2 regions of the Nocardiopsis sp. iso_40 genome follow, and region 2 is predicted to be linked to the other one. Evidence: riboswitches for the same ligand, from Rfam matches in the RefSeq annotation. Region 2 holds a riboswitch; the other holds the start of a gene.
The links. A riboswitch is a leader RNA that binds a small molecule or an ion and turns the genes downstream of it on or off. The one in region 2 is predicted to bind thiamine pyrophosphate.
Positions count from the first base shown of each region.

Region 1: it holds a riboswitch for thiamine pyrophosphate, as region 2 does, so the genes downstream of both, AC0VYD_RS21175 (ECF transporter S component) here and thiO (glycine oxidase ThiO) in region 2, are expected to answer to the same signal.

Region 1 is NZ_CM149666.1:4,881,526-4,889,174, reverse strand. Features, by position in the region: gene AC0VYD_RS21185 (alpha-1,4-glucan--maltose-1-phosphate maltosyltransferase) at 1-154, opposite strand, end outside; gene AC0VYD_RS21180 (transglycosylase domain-containing protein) at 896-3,031, shown strand; TPP riboswitch at 3,189-3,296, shown strand; gene AC0VYD_RS21175 (ECF transporter S component) at 3,379-4,008, shown strand; gene AC0VYD_RS21170 (ABC transporter ATP-binding protein) at 4,012-5,577, shown strand; gene AC0VYD_RS21165 (energy-coupling factor transporter transmembrane component T family protein) at 5,574-6,365, shown strand; gene AC0VYD_RS21160 (enoyl-CoA hydratase/isomerase family protein) at 6,404-7,213, shown strand; gene AC0VYD_RS21155 (protein kinase domain-containing protein) at 7,524-7,649, shown strand, end outside.
Region 2 is NZ_CM149666.1:1,977,135-1,984,783, forward strand. Features, by position in the region: gene AC0VYD_RS08785 (thiazole synthase) at 307-1,137, opposite strand; gene thiS (sulfur carrier protein ThiS) at 1,141-1,353, opposite strand; gene thiO (glycine oxidase ThiO) at 1,344-2,660, opposite strand; TPP riboswitch at 2,629-2,739, opposite strand; gene AC0VYD_RS08800 (Rv2175c family DNA-binding protein) at 2,862-3,221, shown strand; gene thiE (thiamine phosphate synthase) at 3,302-3,973, shown strand; gene AC0VYD_RS08810 (zinc-binding dehydrogenase) at 4,017-5,018, opposite strand; gene AC0VYD_RS08815 (SDR family oxidoreductase) at 5,166-6,059, opposite strand; gene AC0VYD_RS08820 (DUF418 domain-containing protein) at 6,128-7,417, opposite strand; gene AC0VYD_RS08825 (polyprenyl synthetase family protein) at 7,565-7,649, opposite strand, start outside.

The sequences.
Region 1 (7,649 bases), 2.9 Mb from region 2:
CTTTGGGCGGGTGGACCACCACTCCCGCGGCGAGGGAGTCGTGCCCCTCCCGGATCACGGTGGCGCTCACCGTGAAGCGCTCTCCGGGAACGGCTTTCACCGGTCCCAGGTCGTTGTCTGGAGAGATATCGAGGATGGGCAGGCGTCCGATCACTGGCTACACCGTAATTGTCGTGGTTCGGGCGTTATGGGGCAGCACGCAGTGGCTTGCGTGCGGAAATAATCGGAACTTAATCCGGGGTGAGGTGGAGTTAACGAAGTGCTGGATCGAAAACTGTCCGGATTGCGGCTTCGGTGCTCTCCCCTGTCTATCGTCGGTCCTCTGGCGGGGTTTGGCGGAGTGTCGGGGCCGGATAATTTATGTGATACTCATCACACTCGCTGTCAGTGCCAAGACCTGGTATTTGCCGCGTTTCGCCCGGGCGAACCTCTCAAAGCGGGCATAAGTACACATGCGATTCAGGGGTCTCTGTGGTTGTTTTCGCATTCCCCCTCATGAAAAGTCGGAAAATTCCCCTCGCATGTTGTCGATGCCTTCGGGGCGGGTAGGGATGACCGAATGTATCCAGCGGGAGTCGAGCCGTATTCCGGACATCCCCTTGTGTCCGTTGGGTCCCATGCGAAGCATTCGCCCCATATCTGGTCGGGCTGGCGCTCCGGGGCCGACTTTGTTGGCCAACTCTTCTTGACGTCAAGAAAGAGGGTGGTGGGTTTCGTGTGATGCGCCCTTGCTCGTGCCTCATGGGTGATCTGTGTGTTTTGCCGTAGATTGGGGAAGCTTTTCGGCGACACGCCCGATTTGGCGGAGTTCCCTTTACGGCGTCCCTGCGAGTGTGGGCGGCGCAGTGTTCGTTCCGCACCGCGGACGGACAGCACACGGCCGTAGGGGGGCGACGTGACGGAGTCGAACCGGAGTGGTCCGTTCCGGGGGGCCCGGGAGTTCCTGAAGGGTGACCCGCTCAAGGGGAGGGGCGACGCGCTGCTGCGCCTGTCAGGGCTCGGCGTGGTGGCCGGACTCCTGTCGGCGGCCCTGGTCCTGCCGTGGGCGGGCGGCATCGGGCTGGTCGCCAGGGACACGGCCGCCGGGTTCATGGCCCTGCCCAGCGATCTGGAGGTCCCGCCCCTGTCCTCGCGCGTCCTGCTCACCACCGACGGCGGTGAGCCCTTCGCGGAGGTCGCCGAACGCGAACGCGAGGTCGTCGGCCTCGACGAGATCAGTCCGTGGATGACCGGTGCCCTGATGGCGATCGAGGACGACCGTTTCTACGAGCACAGCGGCCTGGACCTGCGGGGTGTCCTGCGTGCGGCGACGCGGACGGCCCAGGGCGACACACAGGGCGGGTCGACCCTCACCCAGCAGTACGTGAAGAACCTCCTCATCGAGACCGCGGAGAGCGAGGAGGAGATCGAGAGCGCCAGTGCGCAGACCCTGAACCGCAAGCTCGTCGAACTGCGCTACGCCATCGAGATCGAGGAACGCCACACCAAGGACGAGATCCTGGAGGGCTACCTCAACCTCTCCTACTTCGGCGCCGGGGCGCACGGCATCGAGGTCGCCGCGCAACGGTACTTCTCCGTGTCCGCCGCCGAACTCGACCCCGGGCAGTCCGCCCTGCTGGCCGGCCTGGTCCGCGGACCCTCGTTCTACGACCCCCTCAGCAACCCGGAGGCGGCGCTGGAGCGCCGGAACCTGGTGCTCGACCGCATGGTCGCCACCGAGGTGCTGGGGGCCGAGGAGGCCGCCGGGTACAAGGAGAGCGACCTGGGTCTGGACCCCACCCCGCGGGCGGGCAGCTGTTCGGAGAGCGACTACCCGTTCTTCTGCGAGTACACCATGCGCTGGCTGAAGGAGTCGGACCTGCTCGGCGGGAGCGAGGCCGAACGCGAACAGCTCATCAGCCGGGGCGGGTTCACCGTGCGGACCACGCTCGACGCCGCCACGCAGGACGCCGCGCAGGCCGCCATCGACAAGCGGGTCCCGCACGAGGACTCCACCAAGTTCGCCGCCCAGGCCTTCGTCGAACCCGGCTCCGGCCGGGTGCGCGGTCTGGCCCAGAACCTCCGCCACGGGTTCGACGACGAACAGGTCGGCACGACCTCGATCAACCTGGCGGTCGACCAGGCCGACGGCGGTTCCACCGGATACCAGGCCGGGTCGACCTTCAAGCCCTTCACGCTGGCCGCCGCGCTGGACGAGGGCCTGGGGTACGGCACCAGCTTCTCCGCGCCCAAGAGCATGTCGATCAGCGGTATGACCAACTGCGAGGGCGGCACGATGTCCTCGTGGAGCGTGCGCAACGCCGGTGAGAGCGACGGGGGCAGCCACAACATGATCAGCGGGACCAAGGGGTCGGTGAACACCTACTTCGCCCAGCTGCAGAAGCGGGTGGGCCTGTGCGACACCGCGGAGATGGCGAAGAAGCTCGGTGTGCACCGCGCCGACGGCGGCGAACTCGGGGTGTGGAGCTCGTTCACCCTCGGTGACCAGGAGGTCTCCCCGCTGACCATGGCCGCCGCCTACGCGACCTTCGCGGCCCGCGGCGAGTACTGCGAGCCCCGCCCGGTGCGCTCGGTGACCGACGAAGAGACGGGTGAGGAGACCAAGGCCAGCTCCGAGTGCGAGCAGGTGATCAAGAAGCGGACCGCCGACGGGGTCAACCACCTGCTCCAGCAGACCTTCAACGGCGGTACCGCCAACGGTCTGGGCCTGGGCCGTCCGGTCGCGGGCAAGACCGGCACCACGGACAGCGCCGCCTACGCCTGGTTCGCCGGGTACACCCCGAACCTCGCCTCGACGGTGGCCGTCGGCGACGTGCGCGGCGGTGAGAAGCACCCGCTCCAGGGCGTGAGCATCGGCGGCCGCTACTACGGCATCGTCTACGGCGGCACCCTGCCCGGTCCGATCTGGCAGGAGAGCATGCGCGGCGCCACCGCCTCGCTGCCCGCGGAGGGCTTCGCCGGTTCGCCGGGCGCCTTCGGTGACCCGAAGGCCGAACCGCCCAAGGAGAAGGAGGACGACTCCGACGCCTAGGGCGGAATCCGAGGCCTGGAACGGGGTTCGACACCCGGACCGGATCCCTTGCGGGGAACGGGAACGGGGCCGTCACTGGGCTGAACCTCCAAACGGTCACAGGGAGGGCTGTGGGGCGGAAACATCCCACAGCCCTCCTTGTTGCCCCATAATGGAGCCAATCCGACAGGGGAGCGCGTGAGCGCTGAGAGTGCGGCACCGAGCCGCAGACCCTTACACACCTGATCTGGGTCATGCCAGCGAAGGAAGTCATAGGAACCCGTCACCGTGCGCGTACCCGGGTACGCCGGTGTGGCGCTCTTGGCCACATGGGCCCTCGTCACCCCCGACGAAGGGACATCACCAGAATGAGTACCGAATCCGACCCCGGAACCGGCACCGGGCGGACGGGCTTCGTCCGTCAGATCCGCGAGAGGTTCCGGAGCTGGCGCACCGTCGACATCGTCGTGGCCGCCGTGATCGGCGTCGCCGTCGGCGTCGTCTTCTGGCTGTGGAACATCGTCTGGTCGGTCACCACGCCGCTGTTCGTCGCCTTCCCGCCCGGGCAGGCCGTCGTCTACGGCATGTGGCTGATCTCCGGCGTGCTCGGCGGCCTGATCATCCGCAAGCCGGGCGCGGCCCTGCTCACCTCGGTCGCGGCCGCCTCGGTCTCGGCGGTGCTGGGCACCCAGTGGGGGATCATGGTCATCCTCGACGGCACCCTCCAGGGGCTGCTGCCCGAACTGGTCTTCCTGGCCTTCGCCTACCGGCGGTGGAACATGGGCGTGGCCGTGCTCGCGGCCGCGGTCGCGGGCGTCTCCCCGGCCATCCGCGACAACATCGCCTACAACGTCACCTGGCCGCTCCACTACCAGGTGACCTACGGGGTGATCGTGGTGATCAGCGCGGCGGTCATCGCGGGTGTGGGGGCGCGTCTGCTCACCACGGCGCTGGCCCGCTCCGGTGCCCTGGCGCCCTTCCCGTCGGCCAAGGGCTGACCCGTGGCCGGACCCAACGCCCGCGGCGCGCGCGTGGAACTCTCCGGGTGGGGCTGGAAGCACTCGGGCCGTGCCGCCCACGCGCTGCGGGGCGTGGACCTGACCGTCGAACCCGGGGAACGCGTACTGCTGCTGGGCGCCTCCGGGGCGGGTAAGTCCACCCTGCTGCACTCCCTGGCCGGGCTCACCGGCCAGGACGGCGCCATCAGCGGAGACCAGGAGGGCTCGCTGCTCGTGAACGGCCGCCCGGCCGACCGGGGCAGGGGAGGTGTCGGGTTGGTCAGCCAGGACCCCGAGACCCAGTTGGTGATGGCCCGAGCCGGTGACGACGTCGCCTTCGGTCTGGAGAACCTGGGTGTGGACCCGGAGCTGATCTGGCCCCGGGTGGAGCGGTCCATGGCCGAGGTCGGTTTCCCCTACGGGCTCCGGCACTCCACCGGGGCCCTGTCCGGCGGTGAGAAGCAGCGCCTGGTCATCGCGGGGGCGCTGGCGATGCGTCCGCGCCTGCTGCTGTTGGACGAGCCCACCGCCAACCTCGACCCCGCCGGGGCCGGACTGGTACGCGCGCTGCTGGCCCGTCTGCTCACCGAGACCGAGGCCACCCTCGTGCTGGTCGAACACCGGGTCGCCGACGTCGTGGACCTGGTGGAGCGGGTCGTGGTGGTCGAGCCGGGCGGCGGAGTGATCGCCGACGGGGCGCCGGGGAGGGTGTTCGCGGAGCACGGCCGCTCCCTGGCCCGACAGGGCGTGTGGATCCCCGGGAACGAACCGGTGCCCGAGGTGCCGCCCGCGCCCGGCGGCCCGGCCCTGGTCGAGGCCGTCGGTGTCACCGCCCGCACCCCCCTCCAGGTGGGCGTGCGGGCCGCACCCCGGCGGACGGTGCTCGACGGGGTGGACCTCTCCCTGGCGGCCGGAACGGCGACCGCCCTGACCGGCCCCAACGGCGCGGGCAAGTCCACGCTGCTCACGATGCTGGCCGGCCTGTCCAAACCGCACCGGGGCCGGGTGCTGCCGCGCGGACCGCTGGCCGAGGCCGACCGGCGTCCGCTCGTGCGCTGGCCAGCACGGCGACTGGCCCGGCACGTGGGCACGGTCTTCCAGCACGCCGAGGACCAGTTCGTCACCGGCACCGTCCGCGACGAGCTGCGCTTCGCCCCGCTGCGCGCGGGGCTGGACGAGGCCGGGACGGAACGCTGGGTCGGTGAGCTGATGGAACGGCTGCGGCTCAGCGGCCTGGCCGACGCGCACCCGTACACGCTCTCCGGCGGGGAGAAGCGGCGGCTCTCGGTGGCCACCGCGCTCAGTTCGGGTCCCGCGCACGCACCCGACGTGCTGGCCCTGGACGAGCCGACCTTCGGCCAGGACACCCGCACCTGGACGGAGCTGGTGGAGCTGCTCGGCGCCCTGCGGGCCGAGGGCCGGGCCGTGGCCATGGCCACGCACGACGGACTGCTCCTGCGCAGTCTGACGGACGTGCGCGTGCGGGTGGCCGACGGCCGTGCCGTCCCCGGCCCCGCGGCGGAACCCCCGGCCGCGGTCCCGGCCCAGACGCGGAAGGGGGACTCGTGAGCACCCCACAGCACACCCGGGCGACGGGCGGGGACACGCTGACCCTGGACGTGCCCGGAGGCGGGGGAGCCCGCTACTGGCTCACCGGCCTGAACCCGGCCGCCAAACTGCTGGCCGCGCTGGCGATCGGGGTCGGGCTGATCCCCGCCGTGGACGCGGTCACCGGCGGCGTGGTCCTGCTCGCGGTCCTGCTGACAGTGCCGTTCAGCGGCGTCGACCGGCGCACCCTGCTCGTCCTGGGCGGCCCCTTCCTGCTGATGGGGCTCAGCAGCGGAGCGGTCAACTACCTGTACGGCGAACACGGGCTGGAGGGCGCGGTGGGCGCGGCGGTGCGCCTGCTGGCCATCGCCCTGCCCGGGCTGCTCGCGGCGGTCAGCAGCGACCCCACGGAGATGTCCGACGGGCTCGTGCAGAAGCTCAGGGTGCCCGAGCGGCCCGCCATGGGCGTGCTCGCGGCGCTGCGGCTCATCCCGCTGCTCGCCGACCAGTGGCGGACCATCACGCTCGCCCGTCGGGCCCGCGGGCTGGAGGCCGGACGGAATCCGGTGCGGATCGTCACGCTGTTCTTCGGGCGGCTGTTCGCGCTGCTGGTGCGCTCCATCCGGACCGGGACCCTGCTGGCCACGGCGATGGACGCGCGCGCCTTCGGCACGGGCAGGCGCACGCACGCGCGGTACAGCCGCTGGCGCGCGGCCGACACCCTGCTGCTGGCGGGGACCGTCCTGCTGCTCGTGGGCGCCTACGCCCTGTCCGCCCGGCTGGGGACCCTGGTGCTGCTGTTCTCCTGACCCTGGTGGTTGGGTGGGAAACTGACACAGACGTCGAAGTGAGGAAGGTGTCCAACGTGGGCGAGTTCGTGCGAGTCGAGGCCGATCCGGAGAACCCCGGTGTGGCCGTCATCCGGCTTGACCGTCCCAAGGCGCTGAACGCGCTGAACGGCCAGGTCACCAAGGAGATCGGGGAGGCGGCCGCCGCCGTGTCCGCCGACGACTCCGTGCGGGCGGTGGTGATCTACGGCGGTGAGCGGGCGTTCGTGGCCGGGGCCGACATCAAGGAGATGGCCGACCTCACCCACGCCCGGATGCTGGAGTACTCGCGTGCCCTCCAGCGCGCCCTGACGGCGGTCGCCCGCATCCCCAAGCCCGTGGTCGCGGCGATCAGCGGCTACGCGCTGGGCGGCGGCTGCGAGCTGGCGCTGTGCGCCGACTTCCGGGTCGCGGGTACCAAGGCCAGACTCGGTCAGCCCGAGATCCAGCTGGGCGTCATCCCGGGCGCGGGCGGCACCCAGCGGCTGCCGCGCCTGGTCGGCCCGGCCAGGGCCAAGGACCTGGTGTTCAGCGGTCGTCACGTGCGCGCGGAGGAGGCCAGGGAGATCGGCCTCGTGGACGAGGTCGTGGCCGACGAGGAGGTCTACTCGGCCGCCGTCGCCCTGGTCGCCCGGTACGTCGACGGCCCGGCCGTGGCGCTGGCCGCGGCGAAGGAGTCGATCGACCGCGGCCTGGAGAGCGACCTGGACACCGGTCTGGAGATCGAGCGCCTCCACTTCTCCGGCCTCTTCGCCACCGAGGACCAGAAGACCGGTATGCGCAGCTTCGTCGAGCAGGGTCCGGGCAAGGCCGTCTTCAACGGCCGCTGACGGCTCCGGGCGGCCGGTTCCCGGCCGCCCGGCAGCGCTCGAACCGGGCAGGACGTCCGGATCCGGCCAACCGGGACACAGGGCGGGGAACCGCTCACGTGGTTTTTCCGTCATACTCGTCAATGGTCGTCCGAGGCGGACGGTCCGCCCGGAGTTCCCGGTGGTGCGCGCCGCGTCCGCACCCTCCGGCGGGGGCCGGGGAAGACCGCACGCGCCCCTCGGAGGGGCCACACAAGCCAACGTTGACCCATCCCCCCGGCCGATAAGCTGGACGTGGCGGTATGCGGTCTTTTGAGGGGATGAGTTCTCGATGTCAATGTCGGCAGGTTTCCCCACGGGTGAAGAGCTGCCGGAGCGCATCGGCCACTACGTGATCCGTCGTCGCATCGGTGCCGGTGGGATGGGCGTGGTGTACCAGGCGGAGGACACCCGGACG
Region 2 (7,649 bases):
GCGGCCGGTGGCGCGTACCCGACACCTGGTGTCGAACCGACACGATAGCGGAAGCCGGCGCCAGGTCTTGCCCCGCGGTTCACGGTCGCGGTGCCCCCGTACCCACCGGTGTGGCAGCCGACGCGGGGTCGGTGCGGGGCGTTCGCGCCTGGGTGGTCTGTCGGTGTGGGTACCGCCGAGCGGCCCGCACACCCCTCCCACGGTAAGGGACGTCGGCAAACCCGCCGCGGTGCCGCGCTGGCCCGCGACCCGCCCGGGAGAGCCGGGCCCGCCCGGCTCCCGCCGCGGCGGGAACCCCGCTCCGGCTCAGACCACGTCGGGGCTGGACGCCCGGGCATGCCGTCGGACCGGGATGCGCCCGGCCAGCCGGGCACCGCGGCCCGCCCGGACGGCGTCGCGCATCGCCGTGGCCATGCGCACCGGGTCCTGGGCGCGGGTCACGGCCGTGGCCAACAGCACCGCGTCGCACCCCAGCTCCATCGCCAGGGCGGCGTCGCTGGCGGTTCCGATCCCCGCGTCCACGATCACCGGGACGTCGGCCTGCTCGACGATCAGTTCCAGGTTGTGCGGGTTGCGGATGCCCAGTCCCGAACCGATCGGCGCGGCCAGCGGCATGACCGCCGCGCAGCCCAGCTGTTCCAGGCGGCGTGCCAGCACGGGGTCGTCGTTGGTGTAGGGCAGGACCGTGAAACCGTCGTCGACGAGCGCCTCGGCGGCGTCCAGCAGCTCCACGGGGTCGGGGAGCAGGGTGTGTTCGTCGGCGATCACCTCCAGCTTCACCCAGTCGGTGTCCAGGGCCTCGCGGCCGAGCCGGGCGGTGCGCACGGCGTCGGCGGCGGTGAAGCACCCGGCGGTGTTGGGCAGGGGCCGGATCCCGTTGCGCTTCAGCACGTCCCACACCGACCCCTGGGTGCCGGGGGCGATCCGGCGCATGGCCACGGTGGTCAACTCGGTTCCCGAGGCCAGGAGGGCCTCCTCCAGGACCTCCAGTGAGGGGGCTCCGCCGGTGCCGGTGATCAGGCGGGACCCGAAGGGGGTGCCCGCGATGACGAGGGGGTCGCCGGGGGCGCGGTCCGGGGTCCGCCCGGACGGGGCGGCCCCGGAGGGGACCGTTCGGGGCGCGGTCGTCTCGGACATGGTTCAGCCTCCCTGTACTGCGGTGAGTACGTCCACGCGGTCTCCCGCGGACAGCGCGGTGCCGGCCCACGCGGAGCGCCGCACCACCTCGTCGTTGACCGCCACCGCGATCCCGCCGGGGATCTCGCCGTTCCCGGACGACGTGAGGTCGCGTACGACCGCCGCCACCGTCTCGGCCGCGCTCTCGCGGCTCCGGCCGTTGATGATCAGTTCCACTGCTCTTCTCCCTGCTGTTCCCGCGCGGTCCCTTCCGCGCGCTCCCGGAGCGTGTCGTCGGCACCGCCGGGTCCGGGCGGCCCCTGTCCGGCGGTGAACCGGTCGGCGGCGAACCGGCGCGCGTACGCGGGCAGTGCGCCCCGGGTGAGGGCCTCGGCCACGGCGTCGCCGGTCGCGGGGGCCAGCAGCACCCCGTGCCGGAAGTGTCCGGCGGCCAGGTGCAGGCCGGGGACCCGCGTGGGTCCGAGGAGGGGTTCGTTGTCGGGGGAGCCGGGGCGCAGCCCGACACAGGTCTCGGTGACCTCCAGTTCGCTCACCCCGGGGACGAGTTCGCGCGCGTCCCGCAGGACCTGCCAGAGTCCGCCGGCGGTGAGGGCGGTGTCGTGGCCCAGTTCCTCCTGGGTCGCGCCCACGACGACCTCGCCCCCCTCCCTGGGTACGAGGTAGACCGGGAAGCCCCTGACCAGGCCGCGCACGGTGCGGTTGACCAGAGGGGGTTCGCCGGCGGGGACCCGGGCGCGCAGCAGCTGTCCCTTGACGGGGCGCAGCGGGGGCACCACGGGTTCGGGTACCCGGACGCGGTCGCCCCAGCACCCCGCCGCCAGGACGGCCTGGTCGGCCGGCAGGACGGAGCCGTCGGTCAGGCGCACGCCCAGACGGGCGCCGCCGGGGCCGGGGGAGGTGATCTCCTCGGCGTGTCCGCGGACCTCGCGCACGCCTTCCCGCTCACCGGCCAGGGCCAGGGCCAGGAGCAGTCTGCGGGGGTCCACGGAGTGGTCCTCGGGGGCCAGCACCCCGCCGCGCACACCCGGGGCGAGCGCGGGTTCGAGGCGGCGGCACTCGCGGCTGGTCAGCCGTTCGGTCGGCACGCCCAGGCGCCCGTGCAGCTCGTGCAGGCGGGTGAGGACGGCGAGGTCGTCGCGGTCGAAGGCGACCAGGAGCGTCCCCGTGCGCCGGTGGCCGACGTCCACACCGCTCACGGCCTGGAGCTCGGTGACGAAGTCGGCGTACAGGCCCGCCGAGCGCACGCCGAACTCCATCAGCTCCTCCTCGCCGAAGACCGCCTCGGTGGCGGGGGTGAGCATCCCCGCGGCGACGGTCGAGGCGGCGCGGGCGGAGGAGGGTTCGGTGACGGGGTCGGGTTCGACGAGGGTGACGGACAGGCCGCGCTGGGCGGCCCGCCAGGCGGTGACCCGGCCGATGACCCCGCCGCCGACCACGACCGCGGTATTGGTAGGACGAATCTTCTCGTGAGGGGGAGCGTCGAAGGTACGCACGGCGCCGTGTTCCACTCCCTTCGCCGGCATGATCCGGATCAGGTTCGTGCGGTCGGAGGCGGTGAGCCTCCCTCTCAGCCGGGTCCACCCGGCTCCCGCGGGACGTGTCTGTTCGACCCCATCCTAGGGCAGGGCGTCCGGCTCCGGCAGTGGCGGGGATCTCCGGGCGGGGGTGCGCCCCGCCCGGACGGATGGTCCCCGGGGGCCGGTCGGGTGTGGCAGATTGGTGGGGTGACACAAAGCGACCGTGAAATCGACGAACTCGTCGGCGACTGGCTGACCCTGCGTGAGGCGGCCGTGCCGCTGGGTGTGAGCCCCAATCGGATCAAGACGCTCATCCGCGAGAACCGCCTGATGGGCGTGGTCCGCGGTGGCGAGCTCTCCATCCCCGCCGCCTTCCTGGACGGCGAGGACCTCGTCAAGGGGCTGCCGGGCACCATCGTGCTGCTCACCGACGCGGGTTTCTCCACCGAGGAGGCCCTGCGCTGGCTGTTCACCCCGGACGAGAGCCTTCCGGGCACCCCGATCCAGGCCATGCGGGAGAACCGGGGCACCGAGGTCCGCCGCCGGGCCCAGGGGATGGCCTTCTAGTCCCGGGCGCGGCCCGCCGGGCACGCCGTCCCGGCCGCGCCCCTTGGGCCGCCGGGGCGTCAGGGCCTAGTGTGGTCGGTGTGAGGACCAGCCACGGAACCAGCCTGCGCAAGCGCCTGGACGCATCCCTTCTGTACCTGTGCACCGACGCCCGGACCGGGCGCGGCGATCTCGCGGAGTTCGCGGACGCCGCCCTGGCAGGGGGCGTGGACATCATCCAGCTCCGGGACAAGGACCTGGAGGCGCGCCAGGAGATGGCGGCGCTCGAGGTCCTGCGGGAGGCGTGCGAGCGCCACGGGGCGCTGCTCGCCGTCAACGACCGGGCCGACATCGCCCGGGCGGTGCGCGCCGACGTCCTGCACCTGGGCCAGCGCGACCTGCCGGTGCCCATGGCCCGCGACATCATCGGCGCCGATCCGATCATCGGCCGCTCCAACAACGACGCCGAGGCCGCCGAGCTCTCCGCGGAGGAGCCCGGGAGCGACTACTTCTGCGTGGGCCCGACCTGGGCGACGCCCACCAAACCGGGGCGTGCGGCCGCCGGTCTGGAACTGGTGGAGCGCGCCGCGGCACTGGGCACCGACCGGCCGTGGTTCGCGATCGGCGGTATCGACCTCGGCAACATCGACCAGGTGCTCGGCGCCGGTGCCACCCGGGTGGTCGTGGTGCGCGCCGTCACCGAGGCGGAGGACCCCCGCGCGGCAGCCAGCGCGCTGAAGGCACGGCTGGCCGCTCGCGCCGACAACACCTGACTGCCGCCCGGCCGCCTGGCCGGGAGCGCTGGGGCGGTGCCCGTCAGGGCACCAGGATCGCCTTGCCCAGGACCCTGCGGCCCTCCAGTGCGCTGTGCGCCTCGGCTGCGCGCTCCAAGGGCAGGGTCAGCCCCACGTGCGGTCGGATCCGACCGGCCCGGGCCTCCTCCAGGATCAGCCTGGTCAGGTCCCGCTTGCCTGTTCCGTCCGCCGGTTCGAGGTCGAACAGGCCCAGGGCGGTGATCCCGCGGCGCCCGGCCTCCGCGTCGTCGACCTCGGCGAACTCACCGCTGGGCGTTCCGTAGCTCACGAAGCGGCCGCCGTCGGCGGTGGCGGCGAACGCGGCGGTGCCCAGGGCGCCGCCCGCACCGTCGACCACCACGTCCGCCCCGCCTCCGGTGATCTTCCCGACCCGTTCCAACCAGTCGGGTCCGGAGTAGTCCACGACCTCCTCGGCGCCCAGCTCGCGGGCCAGGGCCAGTTTCTCCGGGCCCCTGGCAGCACCGATCACCCGTGCCCCCGCGAGGCGCGCCAGCTGGACGGTCAGGCTGCCCGCTCCGCCGGTGGCGGCCAGCACCAGCACCCAGGAGTCCGGGGTGAACCGGGCCGCCCGCTCCAGGAGCAGGGCGGTGGCACCGTCGGTCATCAGCGCGAGCGCCTCGTGGGCGTCCATGCCCCCGGGCACCCCGATGAGCGAGTCCTGACGCAGCACCGCCCGCTCGGCGTAGCCGTTGACCGGTACTGACGCCTCCCCGTCCCCGTTCGTCGGGCCCGTCTCACCGACGACCTCCGTGCCCAGCCACGCCGGGTCCGTCTCCGGACCGGTCTCGACGACCCTGCCCGACACGCCCCCTCCGGGCACGTAGGGCGGTGCCACCGGGAAGTGGTCCGTGCCCCGGCCCGACCGGATGAGGGTGTCCAGGTACATCACGTTGGCGCCGGTCACCTCCACCAGGACCTGGCCGGGCCCCGGCCTCGGGTCGGGGACCTCCCGGGCCACCAGGACCTCGGGTCCGCCGAACTCGTCCACCCGTACTGCGCGCATCTGCACCGCACTCCTTCTCGCCTTCTCGGCGGGGTTGTTCCCGCTGCCCACAGTCTTCTTCCTCAACTAATGTTGAGGTCAACTGGCGGCTCCGGAAAGAACGAAACCGCCGAGCACGGGGCACGGCGGTGGCGGAGAAGGGCGCGGTCAGACCGCGACGTGGGAGAGGGCGCTCGGGTGGCGGCGCAGGAAGCCCTCCATGGACTGCGCCGGATGCCCGGTCAGGTCCGGGACGGTGGTCGAGACCGCGTCCATCTCCCCGGCGGCGATCGCCGCGTACGAGGAGGCCCAGCCCTCGATCTCCCACTCGGCGGCCCCGCTCCGGCGGCGCGACTCCAGCGCCTCCTCCCAGGTCTGGGGCACGTACCGGATGTTGCGGCCGGTCAGCCGGCTCAGCTTGGCCACGGTGGCGCCCACCGACAGGGCCTCCGGGCCGGTCACGTCGTAGGTCGCCCCCTCGGAGGCGGCCACCGCCACGGGGTCGGTCAGTACGGCCGTGGCCACGTCCGCCACGTCGTCACGGGAGACCCACGCGGCCCTGCCGTCCCCGGCCGGCCCGCGCACCACCCCCTCGTCGTCCACCCAGCCGGGCAGCAGGTCCAGGTACAGGCTGGGTCTGAGGAACGTGTGCGACACACCGGTCGACCGGATATGGGCCTCGGTGTAGAAGTGCGTACGGGCGAACGTGAACGTGGAGGCGGGGCCCGCGCCGAGGAACGACAGGTACACGATCCGGGACACCCCGGCCCGGACCGCTCCGTCCACCGCGCTCAGGTGCGTGCGCACCCGGTCCTCGGACTCGGTCGCCGAGACCAGGAAGAGCGTGTCCACGCCGCGGCAGGCCCGCTCGAAGTCCGCGGTGTCCTCGTAGGCCGCCATCGCCGCGCTGCTCTCCGGGTACTCGGGTGCCCGGTTGATGTCGCGCACGATGAGACGCTGCGCCAGGCCGAGCCTCGCGATCCGGGCGGCCACACGCCCGCCCAGCGCACCCGTGGCCCCGGTCACCCCTATGGTGTGGTTTGTCATGTGATCGTCGCCCATGGAAACCCATCCTGGGGTACGAGCGGCTGCCCAGCGCTCATCGGCACGCCCCTTTTTGCGCCCGCCGGTCAGGGGGTGGTGCGCTCTTGGTGATCACCCGCCGGGCCGCCCCCGGAGGACGTACCGGCCGCTCCGGCCGGGCGCCGGTAGGACAGCCTGCGCAACAGGGCCTCGGCCGGTCCGCGCCGCCCCGCGCGCTCCATCGCGTGGGCGGCCGCCACCGTCACCAGCCACACCCCGGTCGCGTACAGGAACATCGTCCACGAGGACATGTGCGCGGCCAGTCCCAGACCCCAGGCGGCCAGGATCGGGGCGCACAGCACCGACTGGGCCAGATAGGAGCTGAGGGAGCGCTTGCCGGTGGCGCCCAGCGCGGTCACGACGACCCCCGGGGTCCGGCCGCGCCCCTGGATCCGGTGCGCGACCAGGGCGATCAGCGCGACGTAGCCGACCCCGCAGAACAGGCCGGTCAGCATGTGCGGCATGGTCAGCATCTGCCCCTGGGCCGGGGACAGCTCCCAGGCACCGGTCTGGGCCAGCGCCAGGGGGAGGCCGCCGAGCCAGCCGACGGTGACGCCCACGGCCGCGGCCCAGCGCAGGAGGACGAGGTGGCGCCCCGGCTCCTCCAGGACCCGGCGGCGCGCCGCCCAGTAGCCGAACAGGATCGCGGCGGGCACGGCCAGGCCCAGCAACCCCTGGCCGACACTGACCAGGGGCCAGAACGCCACGCGCTCCAGTGCGGCGGCGAGGGGGGACGCGTTGCCGATGTTGGCGGCCGAGGCGCTCAGGTCGAAACCGCCCCCGCCGCCCGTGGCGGCCTCGTCGACGAACGGCAGGGCCAGCAGACTGAACGCGGCCAGCAGCGTGATCAGGGCGGTCAGCACCGCACCCCACACGAGCAGCGTCACGTCCCTGCGTCGGAAGAACAGCCATCCCAGGAGCAGCCCGGCCAGGCCGTAGGCGCCGAGCACGTCGCCCATCCAGAGCAGGAGGGCGTGGAGGAAGCCGAAGACGATCAGCCACAGGTTGCGGCGGCGCAGCAGTGCGTTGACCTCCCGGACGGCGGTGCCCGCCGCCTCCTGGCGCGCGGCCAGCTGCACCATGCCGTAGCCGAACAGGAAGGCGAACATCGGGTAGCTGCGCATGTCCACGGCCACGACCGTGAAGAACTGCGCCGCCGTGTCCAGGACGCCCTCGGGCTCGGGGTGCATGGTGGCGCCGCCGCGCGGCGCGGCCCACAGGTACCAGACAGTGTTGGCCAGGGCGATGAACAGCAGCATGAAACCGCGTGCGAGGTCCGGCGCGAGCGCCCGTTCGGACGCGCTGGTCGGTCCGAGCGCGGCGGTGTTTCTGGACATGGGAGGGCTCCGGTTCCGGGATCTGTCTCGGGCTCCGATTCAAGCCGGAACCGGACAGCGGGCACAACCGGAAAAAGCCTGAGAAATCCCTCGAATCCTCAGGGTTTTCCCCTGGGCCTCCGGGCTCCGGGGCCCAGGGGCGACGGATCAGTGCGAGCGCCGGGTCGCGGCCACGACCAGCTCGCCCAGCGGACCGCGGGCGGACTCGTCCAGCTCGGGGCTCTCCAGGGCG